Tistrella mobilis: one gene and its partner. Each later gene encodes a partner of the first gene's protein in a complex. Links are inferred from orthologs where the notes say so. Each region holds a gene or a part of one and is shown in the gene's direction. Other genes may lie near its edges. The genes, in order: nusB and rpsJ.

Region 1 (15,201 bases):
CGGGTGCACTCAATGCCGGCTTCTTCTCCCGGATCCTGAAGGGGCGACCGCTGGTCGCCTGGAAGGTTGCGACGACGCTCGACGGCAGGATTGCGACCGCAGCGGGTGAGAGCCAGTGGATCACCGGGCCCGAGGCTCGGGCGATGGGCCATATGTTGCGGGCGAACCATGACGCGATCATGGTCGGCGTCGGCACGGCCCTTGCCGACAATCCGCGCCTCAATGTGAGGATACCCGGGCTTGAGGAACGCTCCCCCGTCAGGGTGGTGATCGACAGCCGCCTGCGGCTGCCGCTGACGCACACCCTGGTGCGCGAGGCGTGCGAGGGTGGTCATCCGCCCGTCTGGGTCATCACCCGCGCCGACTGCGAGCGCAGTCGCCACGATGCACTGGTCGCAGCCGGCATCACCGTGATCGAGGTGCCCCATGGCGTCGATGGCCGGCCCGATCCGTTGCGGCTGACCGAGGCGCTGGGCGATCGCGGCATCACGCGGGTGCTGGTCGAGGGGGGTGGAGAACTGGCCGCCTCGCTGCTACGCGACCGGCTGGTCGATCGTATCCACTGGTTCCGGGCGCCGGCGGTGATGGGTGGCGACGGTGTACCGGCTGCGCGATCTTACGGCGTGCGCGAGCTGGTGGACATGGCGGCCTTTGTCCGGCTGGACAGCCGGCAGCTCGGCCCCGACCTTTATGAGGTCTATGCGGGTACCGCCGTGGTCACGCCCGGCGGCTGAGCCTTTCATCCTCCCGAATTCCCCGCGCGTGTTCCGGCCGCGCTCCCCCGGCAGAAGGTCGTGTCCCATGTTCACCGGCATCATCACCGACATCGGCGAGATCGTCTCCGTTCAGGCCCCGGAAGCCGGGGCGGCGGAGGACCGCCGACTGACGATCCGGACGTCCTATGACCCCGACGGTATCGATATCGGTGCCTCCATCGCCTGTTCGGGCTGCTGTCTGACGGTGATCGAGCGCGGCCGCGACGGGGCAGGGCAGGGCTGGTTCCTGGTCGAGGCCTCGGGCGAAACGCTCTCCCGGACCACGCTCGGCAGCTGGGATGCCGGCCGGCGGATCAATCTTGAGCGGGCGGCGAAGGTCGGCGACGAGCTGGGCGGTCATGTCGTCCTCGGCCATGTCGACGGGCTGGGCCGCCTGGTATCGATCACGCCTGAAGGCGGCTCCCACCGCCTAGTGTTCGAGGCGCCGGCAGAGCTTGCCGGCTTCATTGCACCCAAGGGCTCGGTCACCATCGACGGCATTTCGCTGACGGTGAACGAGGTCGACGGCACCCGGTTTGGCGTCAACATCATCCCCCACACCTGGATCCACACCACGCTGTGCGACCGCAAGCCTGGCGATGCGATTAACCTTGAGATCGACGTGCTTGCGCGCTATGTGGCGCGGTTGAACGAGTGGCAGGCGGGCATCCGCGGCTGAGCAGCGGGAGGCCGTCCGATCGAAGGCGGCCCAGAGGAGAGGAAGACCATGACGGTGATCAAGGACGAGGGCGGCGCCGACGACGTCCGTGGCTATATCTCGAGCATCGAAGAGGTGATCGAGGACGCCCGCAACGGCCGCATGGTGGTGCTGGTCGATGACGAGGATCGCGAGAACGAAGGCGACCTGGTCATCCCGGCCGAAATGGTGACGCCCGAGGTGATCAACTTCATGGCCAAATATGGCCGCGGGTTGATCTGCCTGACCCTGACCGGCGAACGGGTCGAGGAATTGAACCTGCCGCTGATGACCCAGCGCAACGCCTCGCGCCATCACACCAACTTCACCCTCTCGATCGAGGCCCGGGATGGTGTGACCACCGGGATCTCGGCCGCCGACCGCGCCCATACCGTGCAGGTCGCGATCGATCCGGCCAAAGGCGCCCGCGACGTGGTGACTCCGGGCCACATCTTTCCGCTTCGTGCCCGTGACGGCGGCGTGCTGGTCCGTGCCGGGCACACCGAGGCGGCGGTGGACATCGCACGGCTGGCCGGCATGAACCCGTCGGGCGTGATCTGCGAGATCATGAACGACGACGGCACCATGGCCCGCATGCCCGATCTGGTGCCCTTCGCCCAGCTGCACGGGCTGAAGATCGGCACGATCGCCGATCTGATCGCCTATCGCCGGCGCACCGAGAAACTGGTCGAGCGTCTGACCGACGGCCTGTTCCGCAGCCATTTTGGCGGCGAGTGGCGGATGATCGTCTATGCCAGCAAGATCGACGGTTCCGAGCATATGGCGCTGGTGAAGGGCGATCTGGCGGCTGTCGGCGACCAGTCGGTGTTGGTGCGCATGCATGTGGTCAACGCCTTCGACGATCTTCTGGGCGACCGCAGCAGCGGCCGTGCCGGTGCGGTGCGCGCCGCCATGGAGCAGATCGACCGGGCCGGTCGCGGCGTACTGGTCCTGTTGCGCGAGCCGCGGCCCACGGGTCTTTCGGATCTGGCACGGGCCCGGCTTGAAAGCCCGCAGGCCGCATCGACCCTGCGCGACTACGGCACCGGCGCCCAGATCCTGCTGGACCTGGGCGTGCGCAACATGATCCTGCTGAGCAATTCGCGGCAGACGGTGGTGGGGCTGGACGGCTACGGCCTGCACATCACCGGGCATGCCCCGCTGATCATCGAGAAGGTCTGAGACACCCATGGCCACGGTCACCACTTCCGATCTGCGTATCCTGATCGTCGAGGCGCGCTTCTACGAGGACATCGCCGATGCGCTTGTCGATGGCGCCATGGGCGTGCTGGAAGCCGCCGGCGCCCAGGTCGAGCGCCTGGCCGTGCCGGGTGCCTTCGAGATTCCTGCGGCGATCCGCTTCGCGCTCGACAGCGGCCGTTATGACGGCTTCGTGGCGCTGGGCTGCGTGATCCGCGGCGACACCACCCATTACGATTACGTCTGCGGCGAAAGCGCCCGCGGGCTCAACCAGCTTGCGATCGATCGCAAGGCTTGCATCGGCTATGGCATCCTGACCGTCGAGAACCGCGAGCAGGCCTGGGCCCGCGCCCGCGCTGACCGGGCCAATAAGGGCGCCGACGTGGCCAACGCCTGCCTGCGCATGATCGAGATCAAGCGCCAGTTCCAGCAGGGCTGAAGGACCAGGAATCGCCATGACCGATAAGCCGCGTGACGCCGCCCCGGTGAAACCGGGTGCCAAGACGGATGCGAAACCCGCTGCTGCACGGGCGGGCAAGCGCAGCGGCGCCCCGCGCCCCGGCCGCGAGGCCGGCATGGCCCGCCGGACGGCGGCGCGCCTTGCTGCCGTCCAGGCGCTCTATCAGATCGACTTCAATGCCGCCCGGGCCGAGGCGGTCATTGCCGAATTCCTGAACCACCGCATCGGCAAGGTGATCGACGACGGGCTGGAGCTGGATGCCGACCGCGACCATTTCCGCGACATCGTGACCGGTGTCGCCGCGGCGCAGGCCGAGATCGACCCGATGCTGGAATCCTCGCTGGCCGAAGGCTGGCGACTGGAACGGGTGGAGCAGACTCTCCGGGCCATTCTGCGTGCGGGCGCCTATGAGCTGACCGCGCGCACCGACGTGCCGACGGCGGTGATCATCAACGAATACGTCAATGTCGCCCATGCCTTCTTCTCCGGCTCGGAGCCGGGTTTCGTGAACGGTATTCTGGACCGGCTGGCCGGGCATCTGCGCGCCGATCATCGTGGCGGCAAGCCGGCAGGCGGGGCTGCCCGCAAGTGACCGGGCAGGCGCCGGACGACGCCGCCACAGAGGTGCCGCTCGGAGAGTTCGGCGCCATCGAACGCTGGCTGCGTCCGCTGGCCCGGCCGCTGCCCGGCGCGATGGACCTGACCGATGATGCCGGCTGGCTCGCCCTGCCGCCAGGGCGCATCCTGGTTGCCGCCAAGGATGCGATGGTTGAAGGACGGCATTGGTTTCCGGGTGAGCCGCCCGAGATTGTGGCACGCAAGCTGCTGCGGGTGAACCTCTCGGATCTGGCGGCGATGGGTGCAACGCCGGTCGCCTATCTTCTGGCACTGGCGGTTCCGGGCGCCGATGCCGGGGCCTGGATCCGGCGCTTCACCCAGGGGCTTGCGGCCGATCAGGGGCGCTACGGCGTGGCGGTTCTGGGGGGCGATACTGTGGGCACCGATGGTCCCGCCATGGCCAGCCTGACGCTGCTCGGTCATGCCGCATCGCCATCGGCACTGCTCACCCGTGGCGGTGCCCGGCCGGGAGACGATGTCTGGGTTTCAGGTACCATCGGCGATGCGGCGCTCTCGGTCGAGGCGGGGTATGGCCGTTTCGACCCGGCAGCCATCGGCCTCACTGCCGGAGAAACCGCCGGGCTGGAGCTGCGCCGGCAGCTGCCGGAGCCGCGACTGGCGCTGGGGCGGATCCTGGTCGGGCTGGCCACGGCCTGTGCGGACGTCTCCGACGGTTTGCCAGCTGATCTCGGTCATATCGCCGAGACGTCCGGTGTCGATGCCGAACTCAGAATCGATCTGGTGCCCCGCTCGGCTGCGGCCGCCCGTGTCGTGGCAGCCCGTCCTGATCTTGCGCCGATCGTCTGGACGGGCGGCGACGATTATGAACTGGTCTTTACGGCACCATCTGCCGCGGCCCATGCGATCAAGGCACTGTCCGCACGCGAAGGCATTCATGTCAGCCGTGTCGGCCGGATTGTTCCGAGGGCCGGAGACAGGGGTCGGACGGTGCTGATCAACGCAGACGGGCGTATCATTGCGGCCGACAGGCCCGGACATGTGCATTTCTGACGCAGCTTGCATGGGCGTCATGCGTGAATGACCGTTCTCGCGACGGCAACGATGGCGTAACGTCCGCGGATACACCTTCGAAGCACGCAGGGCCGCGTGCGCCCGGAGATATCTGACCCGTCAATCGCGTGCATCTGCGCGACGGCGGGGGCCCATCGATCGCGGGGGGACGAACGCAGACGATGCTGGCGCTGCAATACACAGTCCGTCTGAAGGCCGACGTGGACGCGGATATGATCCGCCGCCGCGTGGCCGAACGCGGATCGCTCTACGACCATCACCCGGGACTGGTGATGAAGTCCTTCCTCCTGAATGAGGAGGATCAGGCCTACGCACCGTTCTATATCTGGCGCTCTGAAGAGGACTGGAAGCAGTTCGTCTTCGGGGACCTGTTTGCCAATCTCGCCCAGGCTTTTGGCCGGCCGCGGGTGCGGACGTGGTTCGTGCTCGGTTTCGGCCATGGCGCGTGCACCGATCAGCCGCGCTTTGCCGTGCGTGAAGTAGATGTCATCGCACCCGAGACGCCGCTTGAAGCCGTGCGCGAGCGCGAGGCGGCGTTGCAAGCGCAGATGCTGACCAAGCCTGGACTCTATGCCCATTCGATCGCCCTCGACGCGGATCGATGGGAACTTGTCCGCTACAGCCTGTGGTGTGACGAGGCCGCCTCGCGGAATGCGGCAGTGGGTGCGCAATCCGATTGCGTGAATACCTACGAAGTGCTGCACTTCTCAGAGCCGGGGGGTCGTGGCTGACCGGACGCCCGGCGCCATCGCGCCCCATCCGGACGGTACGCCAGATGAGAGTCCTGTTGATCTTCATCGTCTCTGTACTGCTCGTGGTTGCGGGCGGTGGTGGATGGTTGATTTACAGGGGGGACCCGTTCGGCATTTTTGATCGCCATCTGCGGGGATCGGCCACGACGCCGGTGCCGATATTTGTCGGCCTCACCGGTGTGGGCGTGCCCATGATCCGGCACGGTGTGGTCTATCGCTATCTCATGCTGGACCTGGTGCTCGAACTCGTACCCGGTGCGGACGAGGACGAAGTGTCGGCCGGCATCGAGCGCCTGCGCCCGGTACTGACCGGTGCCGCACAGCAGATTTCAACCACGGCAGATCGTCTTGGTCGTGAGCCGACCCTGGACGAGATCAAAATCGGCCTTGCCGATGCGGCCAATGACTGGTTCAGACGGGAGATCGTCGCAGACGTCCTGATCCAACGGACCAGCGACGTGGCGGCACAGAAGATCAATTGACGGCTGGCCAGGGAATTGCGGATCCGACGGGCAGGCGCCGGCTGGACATGAAGAAGGGGTCGAGCGATCGACCCCGTTCTTTTTGTCTGCAATGCGCTGTAGGGGCGCGTCAGCGCGGCCGGCCCATACCCGAAGGGTTGCCCGGGTTGGTGGCCGATGGGTCCGAATTGAACCGACCGATATTGCCGATGAACTGCTCCAGCACGGTCAACTCGTTGCCGGAGGTCGGCGTGATCCGGTCGACATAGCTCACCTGGCGTGCGTCATCCAGGCCGAAGCGCAGCACATCGGCCAGCCGGCCATCCGTGCCGAAACGCAGGCCCAGGACGTCCTGTTCCGTAACATCGGCCGAATAGAAGGCGACGGTACTGGTCCGACGCTGGATGTAGTACCAGGTATCGGTTTCAAACGTGCCCGTCGTGGCCGGCGCACCCAGAATGGCGCGGACATCCTCGCGGGTCTGAACGCCGGGCTGCAGCTGGGCGATCTCGTCCTTCGACGGCATGAAGCCGTGGGTGCGGATCACCGGCTGGCAGGCGCCGAGGGCGAGGCCGGCAAGAACCACCGCGACCATGGGCGCGGTGCGGGTGACGGACGGGAAAATGGGGCGGCGCCGGGGCGCTGACCGGATCATCTTGGCGATGTCACCGTTGACGCTGTGGGGCGTCGCCTCCATAACCACCTGCACGAACCGGCATCTGCGCAGCAGGACGCCTGTCATCGGGCGTCGGAGAGTGCAGGGTATCGGAAAGTACAGGGCGGCGGGGATGCGACGGCCCGTCTGCTGGCGGGCGGCCCAAGATTGCATCCAGCGATGCGGGGTGTCAATCGGACGGGCGGCCGGTCAGGTGCAACCGGCCAGCAGATGGTCGAAAGAGGAGGTCCAGGCCCGATGTTTCTCGACAGGTTGTTCGGTCGCACGGGGTCGCGTGCTGCAGCCGAAGCGCTTTATGATACGGCGGTGGCCCAGGCGCGGTCGGTCACCTTTTATCGTGACTTCGGTGTGCCGGATACGGTGGACGGCCGGTTCGACATGCTGGTGCTGCATGTCTTCATGATCCTGCATCGTCTGAAGCGCGAGGGGGAGGCCGGCCGGCGGACCGGGCAGGCTCTGTTCGACCGCATGTTCGATGACATGGACCGGTCGCTGCGCGAGATGGGCGTCGGCGATCTGAGTGTCGGCAAGCATGTCAAGCGCATGGGCGAAGCCTTCTATGGCCGGGTCAAAAGCTATGATGCCGCCGTCGATGCGTCGTCGGCGGATGGTGGCGTGGAGCTTGCGGATGCCATTGCCCGCAATGTGTTCGGTGTGGATGGCGAAGGCGCCGCGCGGCCGTCCGATGCGGTGCTCGGCGCGCTGGCGTCTTACGTGCTTGCCAGTATCCGGGCGCTGGATGGTGAGCCGGCCGCGGATCTTCTGGACGGCCGCGCCGTCTATGCGGCACTGCCCGCACTGTCTGTCGAGCCTGACGATGCGTCCGGCGCCGGAGGGGATTGATCCCTGCACATGACCCAACACATTGCCGGGGCTGGCGAAACCCCGGCCAATGGAGTAGGGTGCGCCGCCACAGGCCCGGCTGGGCCCGGCACTTCGTGTTCCAAGGACGACCGACGCTCATGACCGGCACCGATACCACCAGCGCTCCGACCCCCGAATTCTCGCGCATCATCGAGATCGAGGCGATCGAGCCTGGGGAGCCGCGTACCTTTTCCTATACGGCAACGCCTGCTGAGTGCGCCGCACTTGCCCGACGTCTCGGCCAGGAGCAGATCCTGTCCCTGGAGGCCGGTGTCACGGTGACACGGATCCGCGGCGGTGCCCATCTGGTGTTCGATCTCTCGGGACGGTTGATTCAGACCTGCGTCGTTACCAATCTAAGGTTTGAAGCCTCGGTGTCCGAAACCATCGACGTGGATGCGCTTGCCGAACCGGAATACGGCCGGCGGCTGGCAACCCTCGATGCGGCGGAGCCCGAGGACGACCAGGAACCGCCTGAACAGCTGATCGACGGCAGGGTGGATGTCGGCGAACTTGCGACGGAGTATTTTTCTCTCGCGATCGACCCCTATCCGCGGAGCCCTGAGGCGCCAGCGGAGCCGGTCGAGCGTGAAGTCTTCATGCTCAGGGGGGGCAGCGCCCCTGAGGGAAAGGGCCGCGAACATCCCTTCGCGAAGCTTGCGGCCTTGAAGCAGCGCATGGATACGGACACGCCCGAAGGGGGTGACGCATCCTGACCGGCATGACACCGGATATGAGATCCGGGAGAAGCCTTGCCATCGAGCCGGTTTTTCGCTAACTAAGCGCGCTATTCGGCTCGTGACCGTTACCATCCCGAAAGGCGAAGACTATGGCCGTCCCTAAGAAAAAGGTCTCCAAGTCGCGGCGCGACATGCGTCGTGCCCATCACGCTCTGACCGCGACCAACGCGCAGGAGTGCCCGAACTGCGGTGAGCTGAAGCTCTCGCACCATGTCTGCGGCTCGTGCGGCTTCTATGACGGCCGTGACGTCGCGACCGAGGCGGCGGCCGGTTGATCCGGCCTGCCGGCTCCAGGTGATCGGAGGAAGACGTCGGGCCTGCCTGGCCCGACGAAGGGCGCGGAGGTGAGGTGGCCTTGTCCGGTGAAGTTACCATCGCACTCGATGCGATGGGCGGCGATCAGGCTCCCAAGATGGTGGTCAAGGGTGCCGCCATCGCACTCAAGCGACATCCGGGCCTCCGGTTCCTGATGGTCGGTGACGAGCCGCGGCTGCGGGCGCTGATGAAGCGACGCAAAAAGCTGCTCGCCGCGACCGAATTCCTGCACACCGACGAAGTGGTTCCGGGCACCATGCGCCCCTCGGTCGCGCTCAGGCAGGGGCGCAAGTCGAGCATGGGCCTGGCCCTTCGGGCGGTGCGGGAAAACCGTGCCAGCGCTGCCGTCTCGGCCGGGAATACCGGTGCGCTGATGGCGATGGCGCGGATGATGCTCGGCATGCTCCCGGGCATCGATCGTCCGGCGATCGCGGCAACCATGCCGACATTGCGTGGCGAGAGCGTCGTGCTCGATCTCGGCGCGAATACCGAATGTGACGTGAGCAACCTCATCCAGTTTGCCGTGATGGGGGAGCTGTTTGCGCGCATCGTGCTGGGGTATCAGAACCCCTCGGTGGGCCTGCTCAACGTCGGTGAGGAAGAGGTCAAGGGTCTGGAGACCGTTCGAGAGGCGGCGGCGAGGCTTAAGGCAGCCGAGAGCATCCGCTTCCATGGCTTCGTCGAAGGTGACGATATCGCCAAGGGTACGGTCGACGTCGTCGTGACCGACGGATTTACCGGCAATATCGCGTTGAAGACGGCCGAGGGCACGGCAAAGCTCTACAGCCATTATCTCCGCTCCGCTTTCGGCCGCTCGTTGCTGGCCCGGATCGGGTATCTCTTTGCGCGGTCGAGTCTGAAGGCGATCCAGAAACAGACCGATCCGCGTCACCACAACGGCGCTATGTTCCTGGGCCTGGGCGGTATCGCGGTCAAGAGCCATGGCGGTACCGATGCCCTCGGTTTTGCCAATGCCATCGGTGTCGCCTATGACCTGGTGGCTCATGGTTTCAACGAACGTATCATCGGCGAATTCAAACGGATCGCGGTGGACCGGATCGACGGTGCGCCCGACCAGCAGAAGGCGGCAACGGCATGACGGTATTGCGCGCACGCGTGCTCGGCGTCGGCGGCTACCTGCCCGCCCGGGTGTTGACCAATGACGACCTGTCGAAAATGGTCGACACCTCCGACGAGTGGATCCGGGAGCGGACGGGCATCCGCGAGCGTCGCATCGCGGCGCCGGAGGAGCTGACCTCGACCCTGGGCCTGCATGCGGCGCGCGCAGCACTCGCCAATGCCGGCATCGGCGCCGATGAAGTTGACCTGATCGTGGTCGCGACCTCGACGCCGGACGAGACCTTTCCGGCGACCGCGACCAAGATCCAGGCCGGACTGGGCATCACCCGCGGGGCCGCTTTCGATGTCCAGGCCGTCTGCGCGGGTTTCATCTTCGCGCTGTCGACCGCCGACAACTTCCTGAAGGCCGGCCAGTTCCGTACCGCGCTGGTGATCGGTGCCGAGACCTTCTCGCGCATCCTGGACTGGAACGACCGCGGGACCTGCGTGCTGTTCGGCGACGGCGCAGGCGCAGTGGTGCTCCAGGCCGCGGAAGGCGAGGGCACGAGCGATGACCGCGGTGTGCTTTCCACTCATCTCTTCTCCGACGGCCGGCATCATGACGCACTCTATGTCGATGGCGGCGTGTCATCGACCCAGAGCGCCGGTCATCTGCGGATGGAAGGCAAGGAAGTCTTCCGTCATGCCGTCGTCAAGCTGGCCGACAGCGTCAACGAGGCACTGGAGGCAAACGGGCTGACGGCCGAGGCGATCGACTGGCTGGTGCCGCATCAGGCAAACGCCCGGATCATCATCGGTACCGCCCGGAAGATGGGCCTGCCGATGGAGAAGGTGGTGATGACCGTGGATCGCCACGGCAACACCTCTGCAGCCTCAATCCCGCTGGCGCTGAGCGAGGCGGTCGCAGACGGTCGTATTCTGCCTGGTCAGGTGGTGCTGGTCGAAGCGATCGGCGGCGGCTTGGCCTGGGGTTCGGCTCTGATCCGCTGGTGATGTCCCGGCGCATCCGCCGGTGGCAAACCTTTCACGCCTTTTCCGAAACGACGTAACTGCGTGTCGCAAGGCCTTGAAGCGCATGGCGTTTGACATTCTCGTCCGCCATGGCGCATAAACAGGGTGAAGCTGCGCGCGCAAGTATTTGAGGACAAGACTATGGCACGCACCGTCACTCGCGCGGATCTGGCCGAGGCGGTCTATCAGGAAGTCGGTCTGTCGCGGCATGAATCGGCCCAGCTGGTGGAGGCGGTGTTGTCCGTCGTCTCCGACAGCCTGGTCGAGGGCGACACCGTGAAGATTTCGTCCTTCGGCACCTTCGCGGTGCGCCAGAAGGGCGAGCGCGTGGGCCGCAATCCGAAGACCGGCGAGGAAGTGCCGATCCTTCCGCGGAAGGTGCTGGTGTTCCGTGCCTCGAATGTGCTCAAGGACCGGATCGGCAAGAGCCTGGCTGATGTCGCTGATCTGGACCTCGAGACAGAGGATGACGAGGCCGAAGCCTGAGCAAGGGCGATGCGGCCGGTGAGATGGAGGCGTTGACGAAATGACCGACACCACCGCCCATGATGGCGACCGGCGGCGCGGCGGCGGTAAGGCGCCCGGCGCATATCGCACCATCAGCGAGGTGGCGGAAGAGATCGACGTCCCCGCCCACGTCCTCCGTTTCTGGGAAGGCAAGTTTCCGCAGGTCAAGCCGTTGAAGCGGGCAGGCGGGCGCCGGTACTACCGGCCTGATGACGTCGTCCTGCTGCGCCGGATCCGTGATCTGCTCTACGCCGAAGGCTACACCATCAAGGGTGTGCAGAAGCTGCTTCGCGAAGGTGGTGCCAAGGCTGTTGCCGAACGGGTGGAAGCCGGCGCCGCCGGGGCGGCAGCGCAAGATCCCGATCTGCTCGACGCCCTGGCGCGTCAGGTTGAGGACGATGCCTTCGACGACGGCCAGGATGCCGATGATGACGTCGTCGAGGAAGACGAGGTCGATGCCGGCGGCGAGGACGATCTGGCTGACGAAGACGTGGCCTCCCCGGCTGCAGACGAGGAGGCGCTGGCCGGGGATCGCGCGCCATCCCAGGCGGAGGCAGAGGCCGTTGCAGCGGCCGAACGTGCGGAAAGCCGCCTCAGGGATCTGCTTTCGGCTGATGAACAGCGTCGTCTGGTCTTGCGCGAGGCGCTCGACCTGCTGAAGCAGGCGCGGGCGATCCTCGACGGATCCGATGCTCAGAGTGGCGACGCCGGCGACGGTGGTGACGAACTGACACCGGATGAGAGCTTCGCGCAGGACGTCTTCGTCGTCGAGCTTGCCGATGGCGAAGACGGTGTCGGTCGGGCAGCGGTAGCCGGAGATGCGGCGAACGAGGTTGATCTCGCAGGTGAAGAGCCGGCTGAAACTGCCGGTGCCGACGAGATTTCTGCCGGCGAGGCAGAGAAGACGACGCGGCAGGGGCAGGGCTGAACGGCCTTGATACAAATCCTGCTTCAGAAGGGTTGCGCGGGCCGATCCGGTTGGCTATAGTCCGCGCACTTCGCAAGGGGGAGGATGACGGAAACGGCATCGCGATCCCATGAAGAACGGTCGGAGCGTGGCGCAGCCTGGTTAGCGCACTAGTCTGGGGGACTAGGGGTCGGAGGTTCGAATCCTCTCGCTCCGACCAATTCTTCTCTTCGCGGCATCATCCCCGGATGCCGTAGCAGCAGCGAAGTCTGCAGCTTTCACGGCCGTACCATCCGTCGGATGGTACGGCCGTTCTCGTTTCCGCTGGTGGCAGCTCCGACTGGACCGGCCTGCATCGCCGCGTATTTTGAGCCCATCCGCACCCCGGCATTGTCGGCGGGGCGGTCGCTCTGCTTGAATGCCGTGCCGCGGACTGGCCCGCGAGGACGGCGGAGAAGAGGAGCGACGAGTGGCACAACCGGATCTGGATGCCGTGGTGGTGGGCGCAGGTGTCGTGGGGCTGGCCGTTGCCGAACGGCTTGCACGGGCAGGGCGTGCCGTGACGGTGCTGGAAGCTGGTCCGCGTTTCGGCGAAGGTTCCAGCAGCCGCAACTCCGAAGTCGTTCATGCCGGCCTGTACTATCCCGCGGGCAGCCTGAAGGCCGAATGCTGCGTCGAAGGCCGGGAGCGGCTGTCGTCATTTGCCGCTGAAACCGGAATCGGCTATCGGCGACTGGGCAAGTTGATCGTGGCTGCCACCGCCGAGGAGGCGCCGCGGCTTGAGGCCATCCTGGCGCGCGCCCACGCCAACGGTGCAACCGAGGTGGAGCCGATATCGGCGGTTCGGGCGCGAAAAATGGAACCGGCGCTTGCCGTTCATGCCGCCTTGTGGTCTCCGGCCTCCGCCATTATCGACAGCCATGAACTGATGGCGGTGCTGCTGGCCCGGCTGGAAGCGCAGGGCGGCATGCTTGTCACCCATACGCCGGTGGTGGCCGGCCGGGCGGATGCGCAGGGCATCACCATTGCGACCGGCGGCGCCGAGCCTGCGGAATTCACCTGTGAAATTCTGGTGAACGCTGCCGGTCTCGGCGCGGCGGCCCTGGCCCGCGCGATCGAAGGGCCGGGTATTCCCGCAGACCTGGTGGTTCCGGCGCGGTTTGCAAAAGGCAACTACTTCCGCCTTGATGGCGCCCGTGCACCTTTCAGCCATTTGATCTATCCCGTCCCGGAGGCGGGCGGGCTGGGCGTACACCTGACCCTCGATCTGGCGGGGCAGGCGCGGTTCGGCCCCGACGTCGAATGGGTGGATGATCCTGTGGCTCTGGCCGTCGATCCGGCGCGGGCGGACGGGTTTGCGCGCGCGATCCGCCATTGGTGGCCGGGCATGCCGGATGTCGCGCTGGTGCCGGACTATGCTGGCATCCGGCCCAAGATCGTCGGTCCGGGGGAGCCTGATGCGGATTTCCGCATCGACGGACCGGAGCGCCATGGCGTTGCCGGGCTGGTTCATCTGCTGGGAATCGAGAGCCCCGGGTTGACCTCTGCGTTGCCCCTCGCCGAACGGGTGGTCGCCCGGCTGGGCTTGAGGTGATGCGGCCTACGGCGGTCTTCCCTGTCCGGTCGACATCTGTTCTCCGGGGCGACGATCGGGTGCGGGCGATGATCGCCGAAAACAGTGGAGGCGGAGCATGGGTGAACTTCGGCATGTACTGCTCGTGGAGGACGAGCCCGATCTGCGCGAACTCGTTCGCCTGGCACTGTCGGCTGTCGGCCGGATGGAGGTTACGATCTGTGCCGACGGGCAGACGGCTCTCGAAACCTTCAATGCAGGCTGTCACGATCTCGTGCTTCTGGATGTGATGATGCCGGGAATGGATGGTCCGGAAACCCTTCGGCGGTTGCGGTTGTTGCCGGGGGGCGCGGCCGTGCCGGCAGTTTTTCTGACGGCGCGCACACGGACCGATCTGGATGGCGTCGACGGCGTTGCAGCGGCTGCCGTCATTGCAAAACCGTTCGATCCCTTGACTCTGGCCGCAGAACTGCAGGCAATTTATCAGGCTCTGCCACGCCGTGATAACCCGGGCGGGCCGCCGTCCGAACCGATCCCTACCGAACGGAGAAGCTGGTCGTGACCGACAGTCCCGAAACCGATGCCCCCGATGATGGTCGGGGCAGCAGGGCCGGTGGCGCCACGGATATTATCGCTGCTCTGACTGAGGAGTTCCGGCAGGGCCTGCCCGCGCGCATCGCGCGGATCCGTGAAGGCATCGCCGCCTGGCATGACCGGGGTGAAGCCACGGGTCTTGATGACGCCGAGAGGGCGGCGCATTCCCTGGCCGGCGCGGCGGGTAGTTTTGGCTTCCCCTGGGTTGGCGAAGCTGCGAGGCAGCTGGAACGGCTTCTGGAAGGTGCACAGGCGGGCGCACCGGGGGCTGCGGAGGTCAATCATGCGCTCTCGGTGCTTGCCCTGGCTGTCGATGGTGTGGCACCGCTCGACGCTCCCGAGCGGCCTCTGGTCGAGGAGGCCTGCGTTGCCGCACGCCCCATGGTGGCCTATGTCACCTGCGGAAGCCGCGAGGAAGCGCTGACGATCGGCCGGACGCTGGTCGAGGAACGTCTGGCCGCCTGCTGCAATCTGATCGCCGGCATGACCGCGATCTATCGCTGGGAGGGGAGCATCGAAACCGGCGAGGAAGTGGTGTTGATCGCGAAGACGACTGCCGATCGGCTTGAACTTCTGACCACCCGGGTGAACGCCCTGCACAGCTATGATCTGCCGTGTATATCTGCCTGGCCGATCGAGGGCGGGTCGGCAGGCTTTCTGGCCTGGATCGCGCGGGAATGCCATAGTTGAGCAGGAATGCGGGGGCCGAACGGCAGGTGCGTTGCGGGGTACTGGACCCGCCGGCATTGCGGGTGCTAGATCAATTATCCGGCCGCGCGGGGCTCCCCGACCCGCGGCGAGGCACGCGAGCGGAGCAGGCATGACCGGACGGCAGATCACTATCTGGGACTTCGGTGTAGAGACGGCGGAGCCGCCCCATGCGCCCGCAATGGCCGAAGCTTTCGAGGATCTGGCCGACTGGGCGCCTGTTTCCTGGCCTGAAGAGGCGAGAGCGGCGG
Region 2 (14,485 bases), 1.8 Mb from region 1 along the record:
GAAGCCCGCGCTGGCGATATCGTGGCGCTCTGCGGCATGAAGGGCACCACCACCGGTGACACCCTCTGCGCCTCGGATGCCAAGATCATCCTGGAGCGCATGGAGTTCCCGGAGCCGGTGATCGAGGTCGCGGTCGAGCCGAAGACCAAGAGCGACCAGGAGAAGATGGGCCTCGCCCTGTCGCGTCTGGCGCAGGAGGATCCGTCCTTCCGCGTGTCGACCGACGAGGAAAGCGGCCAGACCGTGATCAAGGGCATGGGCGAGCTCCATCTCGAGATCATCGTCGATCGCATGCGCCGCGAATTCAAGGTCGAGGCGAATGTCGGTCAGCCGCAGGTGGCCTATCGCGAGCGCTTCGGTCAGCCGGTCGAGGTCGATTACACCCACAAGAAGCAGACCGGCGGTTCGGGCCAGTTCGCGCGCGTGAAGCTGAAGTTCGAGCCCTTCGAGGGCGAGGACGGCTTCGTGTTCGAGAACAAGGTCGTCGGCGGCTCGGTTCCGCGCGAATACGTCCCCGGCGTCCAGAAGGGCATCGAGTCCTGCCTGGGCAACGGCGTGATCGCCGGCTTCCCGGTGGTCAACCTCAAGGCCGAACTGATCGACGGCGCCTATCATGACGTCGACAGCTCGGTGCTCGCCTTCGAAATCGCGTCGCGTGCTGCGTTCCGCGAGGCCATGGGCAAGAGCCGCCCGGTGCTCCTCGAGCCGATCATGAAGGTCGAGGTCGTCACCCCGGACGAGTACATGGGCGACATCATCGGCGACCTGAACAGCCGCCGTGGTCAGGTGAGCAGCATGGACAGCCGCGGCAATGCCCGCGTCGTCAACGCCATGGTGCCGCTGGCCAGCATGTTCGGCTACGTCAACCAGCTGCGCTCGATGTCCCAGGGCCGCGCCCAGTACACGATGCAGTTCGACCATTACGAGCCGGTTCCGCAGCATCTGGCGGATGAGGTCAAGGCGAAGTACGCGGGCTGATCCGCGGATCGATGACCGGTTTGAAAAACGTTTGGAAAGACGGAGGCGAGAGCCATGGGTAAGGAAAAGTTCGAGCGCAGCAAGCCGCACGTGAACATCGGCACGATCGGTCACGTGGACCATGGCAAGACGACGCTGACGGCTGCGATCACGAAGGTTCTGGCCGAGACGGGCGGAGCGACCTATACGTCGTACGACTCGATCGACAAGGCTCCTGAAGAGAAGGAGCGCGGCATCACCATCAACACGGCGCATGTCGAGTACCAGACGGAAGCCCGTCACTATGCGCATGTTGATTGCCCCGGCCATGCCGACTACGTGAAGAACATGATCACGGGTGCGGCGCAGATGGACGGCGCGATCCTGGTCGTGTCGGCGGCGGACGGTCCGATGCCGCAGACCCGCGAGCATATCCTGCTTGCGCGTCAGGTCGGCGTTCCGGCGCTTGTCGTGTTCATGAACAAGGTCGACATGGTCGACGACGAGGAGCTGCTGGAGCTCGTCGAGATGGAAGTGCGGGAGCTGCTCGCCAGCTACGACTTCCCGGGCGACGACATTCCGGTGATCAAGGGCTCGGCTCTGGCTGCGATCGAGGGCACGAACCCGTCGATCGGCGCCGAGCGGATCCTTGAGCTGATGCGTGCGGTTGACGAGTACATCCCGACCCCGGATCGTCCGAAGGACCAGCCGTTCCTGATGCCGATCGAAGACGTGTTCTCGATCTCGGGCCGCGGCACGGTTGTGACCGGGCGTATCGAGCGCGGCGTGATCAAGGTCGGCGAGGAAGTGGCGATCGTGGGTCTGCGCGACACCACGAAGACCACGGTGACCGGCGTCGAGATGTTCCGCAAGCTGCTGGATCAGGGCGAGGCCGGTGACAATGTCGGCGTGCTGCTGCGCGGCACGAAGCGCGAGGACGTGGAGCGTGGTCAGGTGCTGGCGAAGCCGGGCACCATCACCCCGCACACCAAGTTCGCCGCCGAGGCGTATATCCTGACCAAGGAAGAGGGCGGCCGTCACACCCCCTTCTTCACCAACTATCGTCCGCAGTTCTACTTCCGGACCACGGACGTGACCGGTGTCATCACCCTGCCGGAAGGCACGGAGATGGTCATGCCGGGTGACAACGTGTCGGTCACCGTCGAGCTGATCTCGCCGATCGCCATGGACGAAGGCCTGCGCTTCGCGATCCGCGAAGGCGGCCGTACCGTCGGCGCCGGCGTCGTCGCCAAGGTGATGGCCTGATCGACGGACGACGGCAGCGGATGCGCCGGGCGGGTTGATCCCGCAGGGCGCATCCGCCGCCTGGTTTCCTGACGCCACGAGCGCCCGGCCGGTCCGCCCGGCGGGCCGGTCTCATGCAAGGACGCGCGGCGCTGCGGCACCCCGGACTCATCCGGCAGGTCGCACCGCCGAGGCCAAGGTAGAAGCCCATGATGGAAGGCCAGAACATTCGCATCCGCCTGAAGGCGTTCGATCATCGCGTGCTCGATCAGTCGACCCGCGAGATCGTGAACACCGCCAAGCGGACCGGCGCCAGCGTGCGGGGCCCGATCCCGCTGCCGACCGAGATCGAGCGCTTCACGGTGCTCCGTTCGCCGCACATCGACAAGAAGTCGCGCGAACAGTTCGAGATCCGGACGCACAAGCGCCTCCTCGACATTGTCGAGCCCACCCCGCAGACCGTCGACGCGCTGATGAAGCTCGACCTCGCGGCCGGCGTCGACGTCGAGATCAAGCTCTGAGGGGGTAACGCCAGATGCGTACTGGAGTCATCACCCGCAAGCTCGGGATGACCCGCATTTTCGATTCGGCCGGTATTCACATCCCCGTGACCGTGCTGAAGGTCGACAATGTGCAGGTCGTCGCCCACCGCACCGACGAGACCGACGGTTACACCGCGGTTCAGGTCGGCTACGGCGCGGCCAAGGTGAAGAACGTGTCGAAGGCCCAGCGCGGCCACTTCGCCAAGGCGAAGGTGGAGCCCAAGGCGAAGCTCGCGGAGTTCCGCGTGACCGCCGATGCGCTGCCTGAGATCGGAGCCGAGATCGGTGCCAACCACTTCGTCGTCGGCCAGTTCGTCGACGTCGTCGGCACCTCGATCGGTAAGGGTTTCGCCGGCGCCATGAAGCGCCACAACTTCGGCGGTCTTCGTGCCACCCACGGCGTGTCGGTCTCGCACCGCTCGCATGGTTCGACCGGTAACCGTCAGGATCCGGGCCGTACCTTCAAGGGCAAGAAGATGGCTGGCCACATGGGTGCCCGCCGCGTGACCGTGCAGAACCTGCGCGTGACCGTGGTCGATGCCGACCGTGGCCTGCTGCTCGTCGAGGGCGCCATCCCGGGTGCCGCCGGTTCGTACGTTCTTGTGCGCGACGCCGTGAAGAAGGCGCTGCCAGAGAGCGTGCCGTTCCCGGCCGGCCTCAAGGCGCAGGTGGCCGTGGCGGCCGCCGAGACCACGGAAGGCTGAGGGCCGAGCGATGGATGTGAAGGTCATTACCCTCGACAACGAGGATGCCGGCACGATCGCGCTGGCTGACGAGGTGTTCGGTCTCCCGGCCCGCGTCGACATCCTGCACCGGATGGTGCGCTACCAGCTCGCCAAGCGGCGCGCCGGTACGCACAAGGTGAAGACGATCTCCGAGATCGCCGGTTCGACCGCGAAGATCTACCGCCAGAAGGGCACGGGCCGCGCGCGGCACGGCGCCAAGCGGGCGAACATCTTCCGCGGCGGTGCCACGGTCCACGGTCCCGTGGTCCGCAGCCATGCCCATGATCTGCCCAAGAAGGTGCGTCGCCTGGCGCTGAAGACCGCGCTGTCGGTCAAGGCTCAGGGCGGCAAGCTGGTGGTGGTCGACGATCTGAAGGCCGACGACGCCAAGACCAAGGCGCTGGTGGCCCGTCTCGAGAAGGCCGGTCTCGGCCGCTCGACGCTGTTCATCGGCGGCACCGAGGTCGACCAGGGCTTCCGCCTCGCCGCCCGCAACCTGATCGGCATCGACGTTCTGCCGAGCCAGGGCGCCAATGTTTACGACATCCTGCGCCGCGACACCCTGGTGCTGTCGCGCGCCGCGGTCGAGAGCCTGGAGGCGCGGCTGAAATGAACCCGGAGCGGATGTACGACATCATCCTGAGCCCGGTCGTCACCGAAAAGTCGACGATGGGTTCGGAGAATGACCAGGTCACCTTCAAGGTGACGCTGGACGCGACCAAGCCCGAGATCAAACAGGCCGTCGAGAAGCTCTTCGGCGTGAAGGTCAAGGCGGTGAACACCCTGGTGCAGGCCGGCAAGACCAAGCGCTTCCGTGGCCGCCCCGGGCGTCGCTCGGACTTCAAGAAGGCGATCGTGACCCTGGCCGAAGGCCAGCAGATCGATCTGACGGCGGGGATCTGAACCGATGGCTTTGAAGGCATACAAGCCGACTTCGCCCGGCCGGCGTCAGCTGGTTCTGGTCGATCGCTCGGAGCTCTGGAAGGGCAAGCCGGTCAAGTCCCTGACCGAAGGCCTGACCAAGTCGGGTGGCCGCAACAACCTGGGCCGCGTGACCGCGTTCCAGGTGGGCGGCGGTCACAAGCGCCGCTATCGTCTGGTCGACTTCAAGCGCCGCAAGTGGGACGTGGAAGCCTCGGTCGTGCGCCTTGAGTACGATCCGAACCGCACCGCGTTCATCGCGCTGATCGAGTACACCGACGGCGAGCAGGCCTATATCCTGGCCCCGCAGCGCCTGAAGGCCGGCGACAAGGTCGTCGCCGGTGCGAAGGTCGACGTGCGGCCCGGCAATGCCATGCCGCTGTCGGCCATCCCGGTCGGCACGATCGTCCACAATGTCGAGCTGAAGCCCGGCAAGGGTGGTCAGATCGCGCGGTCGGCCGGCACCTATGTTCAGGTGGTCGGCAAGGACGGCAACTACGTCATGCTGCGCATGGCCTCCGGCGAGCAGCGTATGGTGCGCGCCGAATGCATGGCCACCATCGGTGCGGTGTCGAACCCCGACCACCAGAACGTCAGCCTGGGCAAGGCCGGCCGTTCGCGGTGGATGGGCCGTCGCCCGGTCGTCCGTGGTGTGGCGATGAACCCGGTCGATCACCCGCATGGCGGCGGTGAAGGCCGCACCTCGGGCGGTCGTCATCCGGTTACTCCGTGGGGCAAGCCGACCAAGGGCAAGCGCACCCGCAATAACAAGGCTACGGACAAGTTTATCGTCCGTCGCCGCAAGCCCTAAGGTCTGAAGGAGGACACCGTGCCCCGTTCGGTTTGGAAAGGCCCGTTTGTCGACGGGTACCTGCTGAAGAAGGCCGACGCGCTGCACACCTCCGGCCGCAAGGAGGTGATTCGCACCTGGTCGCGTCGTTCGACCATCCTGCCCCAGTTTGTGGGCTTGACCTTTGGGGTCTATAACGGGCACAAGTTCCTGCCCGTGCTTGTCTCCGAGGACATGGTCGGGCATAAGTTCGGCGAGTTCGCGCCCACCCGCACGTTCTACGGCCACGCCGCGGACAAGAAGGCCAAGAGGAAATAACCATGGGCAAGCCTAGTGCCGAGCGGCGGGTTGCCGAAAACGAGGCGCGCGCGGTTTCGACGATGCTGCGCGTGAGCCCGCGCAAGCTTAACACCGTCGCCGAGCTGATCCGTGGTCGGAGCGTCGAGTCGGCGCTGGCTGCGCTGACCTTCTCGCGCCGCCGGATCTCGAACGACGTGAAGAAGACCCTGCAGTCGGCGATCGCCAATGCGGAAAACAACCACGAGCTGGACGTCGACCGTCTGTTCGTGGCCGAGGCCTTTGTCGGCAAGGCGCTGGTCATGAAGCGGTTCAGCGCCCGCGCCCGTGGCCGTGTTGGTCGCGTGGAGAAGCCTTTCAGCCAGCTGACCGTGGTGGTCCGCGAGCGTGAGGAGCAGGACTAATGGGTCATAAGGTCAATCCCATCGGGCTCCGGCTCGGGATCATCCGTACCTGGGACAGCCGCTGGTACGCGGATGACAATTACGGCGACCTGCTTCAGGAAGACCTGCGCCTGCGCAAGTACCTGAAGGGCCGCCTGAAGAACGCCGGCGTGTCGGGCATCGTGATCGAGCGTGCTGCGCAGAAGGTGCGCATCACGCTGAACAGCGCGCGTCCCGGCGTGATCATCGGCAAGAAGGGCGCCGACATCGACAAGCTGAAGGCTGATGTCGGCAAGCTGGTCAAGGGCGAGGTTCATCTGAACATCGCCGAGGTCCGCAAGCCCGAACTCGACGCCACCCTGGTGGCCGAGAACATCGCCCAGCAGCTGGAGCGCCGCGTGGCGTTCCGTCGGGCGATGAAGCGTGCCGTGCAGTCGGCGATGCGCCTGGGTGCCGAAGGCATCCGCATCACCTGCAGCGGCCGTCTGGGCGGCGCCGAAATCGCCCGTACGGAATGGTACCGTGAAGGTCGCGTGCCGCTGCATACGCTGCGCGCCGACATCGACTATGGCCAGGCGACCGCCTTTACCACCTATGGCACCTGCGGTGTCAAGGTCTGGGTGTTCAAGGGCGAAGTGCTGAGCCGCGATCCGCTGGCAGCGGAAGCCGAGCGTCGTGAGACGCGGGCTTCGCGCTGATCCGGCGGCGATCAGCTTAGTGAGAAAGGCTGGAACTTATGCTGAGTCCGAAGCGGACGAAATATCGCAAGGCGCATAAGGGCCGCATCCACGGTGATGCCAAGGGTGGTACGGCGCTGAATTTCGGCGCCTACGGCCTGAAGGCGATGGAACCCGGCCGGTTGACGGCGCGGCAGATCGAGGCGACCCGTCGCGCGATCACCCGCCACATCCGCCGTGTCGGCCGCGTGTGGGTGCGTATCTTCCCGGACGTGCCGGTTTCGAAGAAGCCGGCCGAAGTGCGCATGGGTAAGGGCAAGGGCTCTCCGGAATTCTGGATGGCCCGCGTGAAGCCCGGTCGCGTGATGTTCGAACTGGATGGTGTCCCCGCCGATGTGGCCCGCGAGGCCTTCGAGCGTGGCGCCGCCAAGCTGCCGATCCGCACCCGCGTGATCCAGCGCATCGGTGTGGAGGGCTGAAGCCATGAAGGCTGAAGAACTGCGCGCGAAGTCGGCGACCGAGCTGAACACCATGCTGCTCCAGCTGAAGAAGGAGCAGTTCAACCTGCGCTTCCAGCAGGCCGGCGGCCAGCTCGAAAACACCGCGCGTGTGCGCGAGGTGCGGCGCGACATCGCCCGGATCAAGACCGTGATCGGCCAGTCGGCCGGCGCCGCGGCGAAGGAGTGATCAGATGCCCAAGCGTATCCTTCAGGGCGTCGTGGTGAGCGACAAGGGCGACAAGACGATCATCGTCAAGGTCGAACGTCGCTTCCAGCACCCGATCTACAAGAAGTTCATTCGCCGCAGCAAGAAGTATGCCGCGCATGATGAGGACAACCGGTTCAAGGCCGGCGACATCGTCCGCATCATTGAATCGGCTCCGATCTCCAAGCGCAAGCGCTGGACGGTCGTCGCTGACGGCGAATGAAGCCCGGCCCCTGCTGATTAAGGAACGGTCCCGTGATCCAGACCGAAACCAATCTGGAAGTGGCGGACAACAGCGGCGCCCGGCGTGTGATGTGCATCCGCGTTCTCGGCGGTTCGCGTCGCCGCGTCGCGCGTGTCGGCGACGTGATCGTCGTCTCCGTGAAGGAGGCGATTCCGCGTGGTAAGGTGAAGAAGGGCGACGTCCACCGTGCGGTGGTCGTTCGTACCGCCAAGGAGCTGCGTCGTCCGGACGGCACTGCCATCCGTTTCGACCGCAATGCCGCCGTGCTGATCAACAAGCATGGCGAGCCGATCGGTACCCGTATCTTCGGGCCGGTCACCCGCGAGCTCCGCGGCAAGAAGTTCATGAAGATCATCTCTCTGGCCCCCGAGGTCCTCTGATGGCAGCCAAGATCAAGAAAGGCGACAACGTCGTCGTTTTGACCGGGCGTGACAAGGGCAAGGCCGGGACGGTTGCGCAGGTTCTCCCCAAGGAGAACCGCGTCGTCGTTCAGGGCGTAAACCTCGTCAAGCGGCACACCGCTCCCAAGCCGGGCAATCCCGGCGGTATCGTGGAGAAGGAAGCGTCGCTGCACCTGTCGAACGTCGCGATCGCCGACCCCAAGGACGGCAAGCCGACCCGCGTCGGTTTTACCACGCTCGAAGATGGCCGTAAGGTGCGCGTCGCCAAGCGGTCCGGCGAGCAGATCGATCGTTGACGGCGGAGCAGCCCAAAATGGCACGCTTGTACGAGTACTACGTTAACGAGGTTCGCCCGCAGCTGCGCGAGCAGTTCAGCTATGCGAACGTCATGGAGATCCCCCGTCTCGAAAAGATCGTCCTGAATGTGGGCGTCGGCGAGGCGGTCGGTGATCAGAAGAAGATCAACGGCGTCGTGACCGATCTGGCCAAGATCACCGGCCAGAAGCCCGTCGTGACCCGCGCCTCGAAGTCGATCGCCGGCTTCAAGCTGCGCGAGGGCATGGCGATCGGCGTCAAGGTGACGCTGCGCCGCGACCGGATGTACGAGTTCCTGGATCGTCTCGTCACCATCGCTCTGCCGCGTGTCCGCGACTTCCGCGGGCTGAACGGCAAGTCGTTCGACGGGCGTGGCAACTATGCCATGGGCCTCAAAGAGCAGATCGTCTTCCCCGAGATCGAGTACGACAAGGTCGATACCGTCCGGGGCATGGACATCGTCTTCGCGACGACGGCCAAGACGGATGCCGAGGCGAAGGCGCTTCTTGCCGCCTTCAAGATGCCCTTCGTGAACTGAGCAACGGCAAGCGAGGCGATTATGGCCAAGACCAGTGCCGTCCAGAAGAACAAGCACCGCGAGCAGCTGGTGGCGCGTTTTGCGAACAAGCGCGCTGCCCTGAAGGCGGTGGTTGACGATCGTGAGCTGTCGCCCGAGGAGCGTTTCGCGGCGACCCTGAAGCTCGCCGCCCTCCCGCGCAACGGCTCGAAGACCCGCATCCGGAACCGGTGCGAGCTGACCGGCCGCCCCCGTGCGGTGTACCGCAAGCTGAAGCTGTGCCGTGTGGCGCTCCGCGACCTGGCGTCGCAGGGGCAGATCCCCGGCATGACGAAGTCGAGCTGGTAAGAGAGGAGGACCGGATATGTCCATGACCGATCCCCTCGGCGATATGATCACCCGTATCCGCAACGCTCAGCTGGCGCGCAAGTCGACGACTCTGTGCCCCGCCTCGAAGCTGCGCGGTTGGGTGCTCGACGTGCTGACCCGCGAGGGCTACATCCGTGGCTACGAGCGCAGCGAGTCGTCTGAAGGCAAGCCGGTGTTCGAGATCGCGCTGAAGTATGTGGACGGCGAGCCCGCCATCCGCGAAATCGGCCGCGTTTCCCGCCCCGGTCGCCGCGTCTATTCGTCGATCAAGGCGCTGCCGAAGCACTATAACGGCCTCGGCATCCAGATCCTCTCGACCCCCCGTGGCGTCATGTCCGACGCGGAGGCCCGCACCGCCAATGTCGGCGGTGAGGTTCTCTGCAAGGTGTTCTGAGGAGACGTCCCATGTCGCGTATCGGTAAGAATCCGGTTGCGGTGCCCCAGGGCGTCGAGGTGGCCGTCGACGGCAACACGGTCCGCGTGAAGGGCAAGCTCGGCGCGCTCGAGCGGACCCTGCCGTCGGACGTGAACGTCGCGCTCGAAGACGGCAAGGTCGTCGTCGCGCCGGCCAACGACGAACGCCGCGGCCGCGCCATGTGGGGCCTGTCCCGCACGCTCGTCGCCAATATGGTGAAGGGTGTGTCGGAAGGCTTCACCGTGAAGCTCGACATCAACGGCGTCGGTTACCGCGCCGCTGTTGACGGCAAGCTGCTGACCCTGCAGCTCGGCTACAGCCACGACATCAAGTACGCCGTTCCGGCGGACATCGAGATTAAGGCTGAGAAGCCGACCGCGCTTGCCATCTCTGGCATCGACAAGCAGCGCGTCGGTCAGATTGCCGCCGAGATCCGGTCCTTCCGGTCGCCTGAACCCTATAAGGGCAAGGGCGTCAAGTACGAGGGCGAGGTCATCGTCCGCAAGGAAGGCAAGAAGAAGTAAGGAGCCGCAGGGGCATGAACGCGAATTCGCTCTTCGAGCGGCGCAAGCGGCGTGTGCGTACGCAGCTGCGCAAGAAGTCGCACGGCCGTCCGCGGCTGAGCGTCTACCGCTCCAATCTGAACATCTACGCCCAGATCATCGACGATGTGCAGGGCGTGACCCTGGCTTCGGCCTCCACCCTCGACGGCGAGCTCAAGGGCCAGCTGAAGAATGGTGCAGGCATCGAAGCCGCCAAGGCGGTCGGCAAGCTGATCGCCTCGCGCGCTGCGGCAAGCGGCGTGACCGAGGTGGTGTTCGATCGCGGTGGCTACATCTATCATGGCCGCGTGAAGGCGCTGGCCGACGCCGCCCGCGAGGGCGGGCTGTCGTTCTGAGGGGGCCGAACGCATGGCACGCACGGAAAACGAGCGCAAGCCTCGCGAGGAAGATGGCGAGTTCATCGACAAGCTCGTCACCATCAATCGCGTCGCGAAGGTGGTGAAGGGCGGTCGCCGGTTCGGCTTTGCCGCGCTGGTGGTTGTCGGTGACGGTCGTGGCCGGGTCGGTTTCGGCCAGGGCAAGGCCCGCGAGGTCCCCGAGGCAATCCGCAAGGCCACCGAGAAGGCGAAGCGCGGCATGATCCGCGTTCCGCTTCGCGAGGGCCGCACGCTCCACCACGACATCGACGGGCATTTCGGTGCCGGCCGGATCCTGATGCGCGCTGCCCCTCCGGGCACCGGCATCATCGCCGGCGGCCCGATGCGCGCGGTGCTGGAGAGCCTGGGTGTCGCGGACGTCGTGGCGAAGAGCCACGGCACCTCGAACCCCTACAATCTCATCAAGGCGACGTTCGACGGCCTGAAGGCCGTTCAGTCGCCGCGTGAGGTTGCCCGCCGCCGCGGCCGCAAGGTCAGCGACATCATCGGGCGCCGCGACGGCCAGGCCGCCGCTGCTGCCGCGGGCAAGGAGTGAGATCCATGTCCGAGGCGAAGAAGCAGGTGAAGGTGACCCAGATCGGCAGCCCGATCGGTCGTCCCGACTACCAGCGCCAGACGCTGATCGGTCTGGGCCTCAACAAGCGGCATCGCAGCCGGGTGCTCGAGGATACCCCCTCGGTGCGCGGCATGATCGCCAAGGTGGCCCATCTCGTGGTGGTGGAGGAGGTGGCCTGAGGGGATGACCCCGGGCCTCCTTCCCCAGACACACGATTTCAAGGAACAGCCGTGTCATGAAGCTCAACGAGCTCAGGGACAATCCCGGCGCGACCAAGGACCGCAAGCGCATCGGTCGCGGCCCCGGCTCCGGCACCGGCAAGACTGCCGGCAAGGGCCACAAGGGTGCGAAGGCGCGCAGCGGCGTGGCGATCAAGGGCTTCGAGGGCGGTCAGATGCCGCTGCATCGTCGCCTTCCGCGTCGTGGTTTCACGAATGCGCCCTTCCGTAACGATTTCGTCCATGTCAATCTGGGTCGCATCCAGAAGGCGATCGATGCCGGCAAGCTCGGCACCGAGATCACCGAAGCGGCCCTGATCGAGGCGGGTCTCGTGCGTCGCGTCCGCGACGGCGTGCGTCTCCTCGCCAAGGGTGAGATCACCTCGGCCGTCACCATCCACGTCACCGGCGCCTCCGAGGCGGCTGTGGCGGCGGTGGAGAAGGCCGGCGGCAAGGTCGAGCTGCCGGCGGCGCCGGCGGCCGACGAGGCCCAGGCCTGATCCAGGCCGGGGCTTGCGTCGAGCAGGCTTGACGGGTGACCGTCCGCCGGTCCTGACCGGGGGATGGTTGCCCGCGCTCGCATTCCCGGACCGCGGCATCCGCGGCCCTGGAATGCAAGCGGCCCGGACGACGTGACGGACCACTCGACGACCTGTGTGTCCGCGTGCGGGGGACGACCCCGACCGCGACATTCCTGATCCCCATCTTCAAGCCGGGAGCGCATCCGCGATGGCGTCCTCCGCCGACCAACTTGCGGGCAGCCTGAATTTCGCGGCCTTCGGCAAGGCCACGGAACTGAAGAAGCGGCTCTGGTTCACCCTGGGCGCGCTGCTGGTCTATCGCCTGGGCACTTACATCCCGGTACCGGGGATCAATCCCGCCGTGCTGGCCGAGGTGTTCAATCAGAACGCCGGCGGCATTCTCGGCATGTTCAACGTCTTCGCCGGCGGCGCGCTCGGTCGCATGACCATCTTCGCGCTCACCGTGATGCCCTACATCTCGGCCTCGATCATCGTGCAGCTGCTGACCGCGGTTCTGCCGAGCTTCGCGGCCTTGAAGAAGGAGGGCGAGAGCGGGCGCAAGCTGCTGAACCAGTACACCCGCTACGGCACGGTGGCCCTGGCGATCGTGCAGGCCTACGGCATCTCGGTCGGCCTTGAGGGGCTTCAGGCCGGCGGCATGTCCGCCGTGGCCGACCCCGGCGCCTATTTCCGTGCGGCGACCGTGATCACCCTGGTCGGCGGCACGATGTTCCTGATGTGGCTGGGCGAGCAGATCACCGCCCGTGGCGTCGGCAACGGCATCTCGCTGATCATCTTCACCGGCATCGTCGCCGAGCTGCCGGGCGCACTGGCCCGGATGCTGGAGCTGGGCCGGACCGGTGCGCTGTCGACCGGCTTCATCCTGATGCTGCTGATCATGGCCATCGCCGTGATCACCTTCATCGTGTTCATGGAGCGGGCCCAGCGGCGGATCGTGGTGCAGTACCCGAAGCGCCAGGTCGGCAACCGGATCTATGGCGGCGAGAGCTCGCATCTGCCGCTGAAGCTCAACACCGCCGGCGTGATTCCGCCGATCTTCGCCAGCTCGATCCTGCTGCTGCCGACCACCATCGCCAGCTTCAACGCCACCGGCGGCGGCCCGGAATGGCTGACCTGGCTCACGGCCAATCTGGCCCATGGCCAGCCGCTCTATCTGGCGCTCTATGTCGGCGCGATCCTGTTCTTCTGCTTCTTCTACACCGCCATCGTCTTCAACCCGGAAGAAACGGCCGACAACCTGCGCAAGCATGGCGGCTTCATTCCGGGCATCCGGCCGGGCAAGAACACCGCAGATTACCTCGATCACGTCCTCACCCGTCTGACCGTGATCGGTGCGGCCTATATCGCAGCGGTCTGCGCGCTCCCCGAAATTCTGATCAGTGAGTACTCGGTCCCGTTCTATTTCGGCGGCACCAGCCTGCTGATCGTGGTCAACGTCACCATCGACACCGTGGCCCAGATCCAGTCCCACCTGCTGGCACACCAGTATGAAGGGCTGATCAAGAAGGCCCGACTCAAAGGACGGCGGTCGTGATCCTGATCCTCCTCGGACCTCCCGGTGCCGGCAAGGGCACCCAGTCGCAGCGTCTGGTCGACGCCTACGGCATCGTGCAGCTGTCCACCGGCGACATGCTCCGCGCCGAAGTGAAGTCGGGCAGTGCGCTCGGCAACCGCGTCAAGGCGATCATGGATGCCGGCCAGCTGGTGCCGGACCAGGCGATCATCGACATGATCGCCGGCCGTATCGGCCAGGACGATTGCCGCAACGGCTTCATCCTCGACGGCTTCCCGCGCACCGTGGCCCAGGCCGAGGCGCTGGACGGGATGCTCGCCTCTCAGGGGCTGAAGCTCGACCATGTGATCGAGATGAAGGTCGATGACGGTGCGCTGGTCGAGCGCATCACCGGCCGTTTCGCCTGCGCAAAATGCGGCGCCGGCTATCATGACAGTTTCCAGAAGCCCAAGGTCGAGGGCGTCTGCGACGTGTGCGGGTCGACTGAGTTCACCCGCCGTAAGGACGACAATGCCGAGACGGTGAAGAGCCGGCTCGAGGCGTATCACGCCCAGACCGCGCCGCTGCTGCCCTATTACGAAGCGAAGGGGCTGCTGCGGACGGTGGACGGCATGGCAGACATCGATGACGTGACCCTGGCGCTGAAGGCCATTTTGGACGCCGGATCCTGACATCAGAGTGTTGACTTGAGCGACGGTCATCCTATAATCGCGCCCCTCCGCGCCGAGTGGGCGCGTGCGGGCGCAGACCGTCGGTCGACGAAGGAGAATCAAGCGTGGCGCGTATTGCAGGTGTGAATATCCCGACCGCGAAGCGGGTCGAGATCGCGCTGACCTACATTCACGGCATCGGCCGGGCGAAGTCGCAGGAGATCTGCGGCAAGGTCGGAATCCCCGCCGAGCGGCGTGTGAACGAGCTGTCGGATGCCGAAGTCATCCGCATCCGTGAAGTGATCGACAGCGACTATACGGTCGAGGGTGACCTCCGCCGCGAAGTCGCGATGAACATCAAGCGCCTGATGGACCTCGGCTGCTATCGCGGCCTGCGCCATCGTCGTGGCCTGCCGGTGCGCGGCCAGCGCACCCACACCAATGCGCGGACCCGCAAGGGCCCGGCGAAGCCGATTGCGGGCAAGAAGAAGTAAGGACGCACCATGGCTAAGGATACGGGTGCGCGTCTGCGCCGCCGCGACCGGAAGAACATCACCTCCGGT

Evidence for each region.
Region 2: the proteins of nusB (region 1) and rpsJ are in contact, whole or in part, in a solved structure (PDB 3D3B), measured with the Escherichia coli proteins. The link is inferred for Tistrella mobilis from one-to-one orthologs.

The regions. Positions count from the first base shown.
Region 1 is NZ_CP121017.1:2,434,552-2,449,752, reverse strand. The notes cover bases 2,118-4,965. They hold nusB (transcription antitermination factor NusB), read left to right. Parts: upstream 2,118-3,227; coding sequence 3,228-3,704; downstream 3,705-4,965. Other genes in these bases: P7L68_RS16900 (DUF4865 family protein), read left to right, coding at 4,924-4,965; thiL (thiamine-phosphate kinase), read left to right, coding at 3,701-4,741; P7L68_RS16915 (6,7-dimethyl-8-ribityllumazine synthase), read left to right, coding at 2,642-3,091; ribB (3,4-dihydroxy-2-butanone-4-phosphate synthase), read left to right, coding at 2,118-2,634. Also shown: bifunctional diaminohydroxyphosphoribosylaminopyrimidine deaminase/5-amino-6-(5-phosphoribosylamino)uracil reductase RibD, read left to right, coding at 1-734; P7L68_RS16925 (riboflavin synthase), read left to right, coding at 802-1,434; more of ribB, read left to right, coding at 1,483-2,117; more of P7L68_RS16900, read left to right, coding at 4,966-5,493; P7L68_RS16895 (hypothetical protein), read left to right, coding at 5,550-5,996; P7L68_RS16890 (outer membrane protein assembly factor BamE), read right to left, coding at 6,106-6,717; P7L68_RS16885 (ubiquinol-cytochrome C chaperone family protein), read left to right, coding at 6,889-7,494; P7L68_RS16880 (hypothetical protein), read left to right, coding at 7,614-8,231; rpmF (50S ribosomal protein L32), read left to right, coding at 8,345-8,530; phosphate acyltransferase PlsX, read left to right, coding at 8,611-9,669; P7L68_RS16865 (beta-ketoacyl-ACP synthase III), read left to right, coding at 9,666-10,643; P7L68_RS16860 (integration host factor subunit alpha), read left to right, coding at 10,803-11,147; P7L68_RS16845 (NAD(P)/FAD-dependent oxidoreductase), read left to right, coding at 12,545-13,669; P7L68_RS16840 (response regulator), read left to right, coding at 13,767-14,210; divalent cation tolerance protein CutA, read left to right, coding at 14,207-14,932; P7L68_RS16830 (HD domain-containing protein), read left to right, coding at 15,063-15,201. UniProt on the Escherichia coli protein: Part of the processive rRNA transcription and antitermination complex (rrnTAC). The complex forms an RNA-chaperone ring around the RNA exit tunnel of RNA polymerase (RNAP).
Region 2 is NZ_CP121017.1:644,491-658,975, forward strand. What follows is about bases 1,224-4,068. They hold rpsJ (30S ribosomal protein S10), read left to right. Parts: upstream 1,224-2,414; coding sequence 2,415-2,723; downstream 2,724-4,068. Other genes in these bases: tuf (elongation factor Tu), read left to right, coding at 1,224-2,223; rplC (50S ribosomal protein L3), read left to right, coding at 2,738-3,448; rplD (50S ribosomal protein L4), read left to right, coding at 3,459-4,068. In the rest of the region: fusA (elongation factor G), read left to right, coding at 1-978; more of tuf, read left to right, coding at 1,033-1,223; more of rplD, read left to right, coding at 4,069-4,082; P7L68_RS08710 (50S ribosomal protein L23), read left to right, coding at 4,079-4,372; rplB (50S ribosomal protein L2), read left to right, coding at 4,377-5,201; rpsS (30S ribosomal protein S19), read left to right, coding at 5,220-5,498; rplV (50S ribosomal protein L22), read left to right, coding at 5,501-5,881; rpsC (30S ribosomal protein S3), read left to right, coding at 5,881-6,558; rplP (50S ribosomal protein L16), read left to right, coding at 6,597-7,016; rpmC (50S ribosomal protein L29), read left to right, coding at 7,021-7,224; rpsQ (30S ribosomal protein S17), read left to right, coding at 7,229-7,465; rplN (50S ribosomal protein L14), read left to right, coding at 7,498-7,866; rplX (50S ribosomal protein L24), read left to right, coding at 7,863-8,183; rplE (50S ribosomal protein L5), read left to right, coding at 8,201-8,740; rpsN (30S ribosomal protein S14), read left to right, coding at 8,762-9,067; rpsH (30S ribosomal protein S8), read left to right, coding at 9,084-9,482; and 9 more genes. UniProt on the Escherichia coli protein: Involved in the binding of tRNA to the ribosomes. Part of the processive rRNA transcription and antitermination complex (rrnTAC). The complex forms an RNA-chaperone ring around the RNA exit tunnel of RNA polymerase (RNAP).